DNA from 2 places in the Chitinophaga sp. LS1 genome. Region 1 is predicted to be linked to the other one. Evidence: riboswitches for the same ligand, from Rfam matches in the RefSeq annotation. Region 1 holds a riboswitch; the other holds the start of a gene.
The links. A riboswitch is a leader RNA that binds a small molecule or an ion and turns the genes downstream of it on or off. The one in region 1 is predicted to bind cobalamin.

Region 1 (2,204 bases):
CGGTGGTTTCAGGAGAAAGGCTGTCTTTGGGCAGTGCGTCTACGATTTCCGAAGCTATCTTGATGGCGCTCACCAATTTATCCTTTGCTGTGCCCGGGTGTACACTCACCCCTTCGATCACAATTTTGGCCGCATCGGCACTGAAGCTCTCGTCTTCCAGTGAACCCAGTTCGCCGCCATCAAGGGTGTAACCAAAACTGGCGCCGAGCTTAGACATATCCAGTTTTTCTACGCCACGACCTACTTCTTCATCTGGTGTGAAGAGGATGCGGATGGTGCCATGTTTGATTTCAGGGTGCGCCATCAGGTAATGAGCGGCATCCATGATTTCGGCTATACCAGCTTTGTCGTCGGCACCCAACAGGGTATTGCCGGCGGCGGTGATGATGTCGTCGCCTATTTTGGAAGCGAGGTATGGATGAAGGGCGGTTTTGATGATGGTATTATCTTCAGGCAGTTCAATGTCGTCGCCATCGTAATGCATGTGGATGATGGGTTTTACACCTGTACCACTACAGTCACTGCTGGTGTCCATGTGAGAGCAGAAGCAGATCACAGGCACCTCTTTGGTAGTGTTAGAAGGAATGGTGGCGAATACATAACCATGTTCATCCATCTCAGTATCGGTGATGCCTATTTCGTGCAGTTCCTGTATGAGCAGGCGACCAAGGTCCTTTTGTTTTTCTGTGGAAGGAAAACTTTTGCTCAGTGGATCGGACTGTGTGTCTATCTGGACATAGCGCAGGAAGCGCTCAGTAACGGTGTATTTGTAATTAGTGAACATAGTGCAAACGTAAGAAATACTAGTAAAAGTAAAATTTACTATTTATTACTGACAATTATTATAAAAACAGCACATATGAATAGTTTTATTTCATTAAACAGAACAATACACCAAATATTACAACTTAAATAGTTCATTTTATCTTTCTTCATAGGTTTGTGTAGAAATTTGTGCTGCGGTATGGAACCGTGTGCAAATCACGGGCTGACGCGCAACTGTAAATGACGTATGCTGTCATGAAGCCAGATACTTGTCGCAGGCAGATATTTTTTCACCTTATTAAATAATGTAAGTATGCAAACGAATGTTCCCGGCTATCCGCGAATTGGTAGCAACAGAGAATTGAAGAAAGCAAACGAAGCGTATTGGGCAGGCAGGATCTCTTTGGAGAAGTTGCAGATGACTGCCAGACAGCTTCGCCGTCAGAATTGGGAAACCCTGCGTGATGCCGGGATTGATCTGATTCCTTCGAATGACTTTTCTTATTATGACCAGGTGCTGGATATGTGTTTGATGACGAATACGATTCCTGCCAGGTTCCTGGCATTGCAGGCTACACAGGTGTCGGCGAGTAGTCCTGAGTTGTATTTTGGTATGGCGCGTGGGTACCAGAAAAATGGGTTTGACCTGACGGCGTTGGAAATGACGAAGTGGTTTGATACGAACTATCATTATCTCGTACCTGAGTTTGATGGTACACAACAATTTGCTTTAACTTATAATAAAGCGCTGGAAGAATTTGAAGAAGCAAAGGCATTGGGGATACATACCAAACCTGTGCTCATTGGGCCTGTGAGCTTTTTGCTGTTGGGTAAGATCAAAGATGAAAAATTGCAGGCAGCTGATTTACTGGATAAATTATTGCCTGTATATATATCCCTGTTACAGTCTTTGGAAAATGCAGGAGCTACCTGGATCCAGATAGATGAACCTACGCTGGTGCTGGATCTGACACCACAGGAGCAATCAATGTTTTCATATGCTTATAGTAAGATTGCAGCCGTCCTTTCATCCGTTAAATTGTTGTTGACTACATATTTTGGTAGCCTGCAGGATAATACTGCGTTGACTTTGAAACTACCGGTAAATGCATTGCATATTGATCTGGTGCGTGCACCGGAACAATTAGAAGTTATTTTGGAGCATGCGCCCAAACACCTGCAACTGTCATTGGGTGTAGTGAATGGAAGGAATATCTGGAAGAATAATTATGAGAATAGTCTGGCATTAATTAAGAGAGCGATTGCCGTATTGGGTGAAGAGAGAGTAATGATTGGTAGTTCCTGTTCATTGCTGCATTCGCCATATGATCTGGATCTGGAAGAGCTGACACCACAATTGAAAAACTGGATGGCGTTTGCAAAGCAGAAGGTGTATGAGTTGGTGGATATCAGGAAAATTCTGGATGGGGAGGATGCGA
Region 2 (2,204 bases), 2.0 Mb from region 1:
GGGATACTTCAAAGCTGCAGGAGAACCAGATCCGGATAGCGGTATTGGAGACCTTGTCAGAGAACCTTAGTGACGGAGTGATTGCCCCCCTGCTCTTTTATGCAGTAGGTGGTGTACCTGCTATGATGCTGTACAAGATGATCAATACGCTGGACTCTATGATTGGGTATAAAAGCGAGCGCTATTTATATTTTGGCCGGTTTGCCGCCAGACTGGATGATGTGGCAAACTATATACCCGCAAGGGTGACGGCGTTTTTGATGGTGCTGGTCTCCTTCAGTAAACGGGGATGGCAGTATATATTTAAATACGGTCACAAGCACGCCAGTCCCAATTCAGGTTACCCGGAGGCGGCGCTGGCTGGGATTATGAATTGCAGGTTCGGCGGGCCGAATGTGTATCATGGCGTGGTGGTAGAGAAGCCTTATATCGGTGAGCACCAACGGGAAATTCAACATGAAGAATTACGAAAAGTGATGTTTATAAATCAATCAGTAACTTTCCTGATGGTGGTGCTGATAATATTATTTAAAGCATTCTATTCATAACAATAAAAGCGGAACTCTGAAACCTGGTATCAAAGACCAGTTTTTATCCCCTCCCCTAACGAATCTAAATCGTCCGCCAGCTCACTCTTCCCTTCACTATCCATATAGTTATACTTCATAAGGTGGGTTTATTGTCCTTAACTGCCGGAAAGTTAATTTTATTTACTACTTTTACCCCGGTTTATGGTTTTTATACGCCTCCCAGGCGGATAAAATTAAAAGGGAATCTGGTGTAAATCCAGAACAGTTCCCGCTGCTGTAAGTTCCATCAATCGCTTTTAACATCTGCAAAGCCACTGTTCCTACCGGAACGGGAAGGCGTTAAAAGTGGAACAAGTCAGAAGACCTGCCAAAAACTATAACTACTTATCCAATGCTTTCGGGAAAAAAGTACAGGGATTGCAAACAACATACACTGCGTTTGCTCTTGCCGCTTTTTCTCCTGTCTGCTTGTTTAATCGTTAACGGGTAATTAACTGCATTAAATGTTTTAAAAGGTATGGCTATTAAAGATCTGACCAAGGTTCAGAAGATGGTTTTTATTTGCAATGGTGGAACCTGTGCTAAAGGCGGTGCAGACGAAAACACTATAGCTTTGAGGGCACACCTCACCAAACATGGCATGGATGATGAAATTCATACTGTTCGCACTAAATGTATGGGTCAATGTACCAGCGGACCAATTATATTCATTCACCCCGAAGGTGCCTGGTATGGTGGCGTAAACCCTGAGATTGCACGTGATATTGCGACTCAGCATCTCTTACAAAACACTTTACTGAAACCACAACTTTGCTTCCCGGAACCAGATGCCTTGGTGTTACAGCCTGTAACGTTTAGCGCAGCGAAAGCAGAATAAACCACAGCATCGTCACCAACGAAAATGGTGAATATACCCTTGCCTACCTTGCTCCCGGAGAATACACATTGATCCATGCCCGGACTCATAAACAGAGAACCTGTTCAATACACAATAGGCTGAGGCATAGTTTTACGACGAATCAGGATTGAAAGGTGAGGCGGAACCTGTTTATGATTTTCACATCACACCAGGCATACCCTTGTTTATAAAAGGAAGTTTGCGCGTATATTTTTAAATTATGGGAACCGATATTTCAGGATTTATCGTATTGGCTGTCCTTGGCCTTCGCCACGGACTTGACCCGGACCACATTACAGTGATCGATGGTTATACTTACCGCCTCCACATGCACAAAAGTACATGGAGCAAATGGGTAGGTACCCTCTTTACATTTGGACATGGCATTATGGTCACCGCCATTGCATTATTCCTTTGTATACTGAAGAACAATTTCAATATCCCACCATTGCTGGATATCGTGGTTGAATGGACTGCCTCGCTGATGCTGTTCTTTATGGGTATTTCTAACCTTATCTATTTGAAGAGAGGTCAGGTACAAATGGCCGGTATCCGACAGAAATTAATCCCGAATGCATTCAACAAAAGCCTGAATCCGTTCACAGTAATACTCACAGGCATCATCTTCGGGTTCATCTTCGATACCTCTTCGCAGATTGCAGCCTTTGGTTATGCTGTAGCAGTATCAAACCAATGGATCTACGCAATCCTGGGTGGCGTAGTGTTCTCCCTGGGATTAATCCTCACAGGCACCTGCGATTCCATGTTGCTCAGCA

Region 2: linked by a shared signal. The riboswitch ahead of QQL36_RS25760 ((2Fe-2S) ferredoxin domain-containing protein) and the one ahead of metE (5-methyltetrahydropteroyltriglutamate--homocysteine S-methyltransferase) in region 1 are both predicted to bind cobalamin.

Annotation. Positions count from the first base shown of each region.
Region 1 covers NZ_CP128362.1:8,254,232-8,256,435, forward strand. Annotated here, with positions in the region: gene pepT (peptidase T) at 1-784, opposite strand, end outside; cobalamin riboswitch at 920-1,057, shown strand; gene metE (5-methyltetrahydropteroyltriglutamate--homocysteine S-methyltransferase) at 1,079-2,204, shown strand, end outside.
Region 2 covers NZ_CP128362.1:6,274,200-6,276,403, forward strand. Annotated here, with positions in the region: gene cbiB (adenosylcobinamide-phosphate synthase CbiB) at 1-548, shown strand, start outside; cobalamin riboswitch at 716-917, shown strand; gene QQL36_RS25760 ((2Fe-2S) ferredoxin domain-containing protein) at 1,048-1,407, shown strand; gene QQL36_RS25765 (NAD+ synthetase) at 1,649-2,204, shown strand, end outside.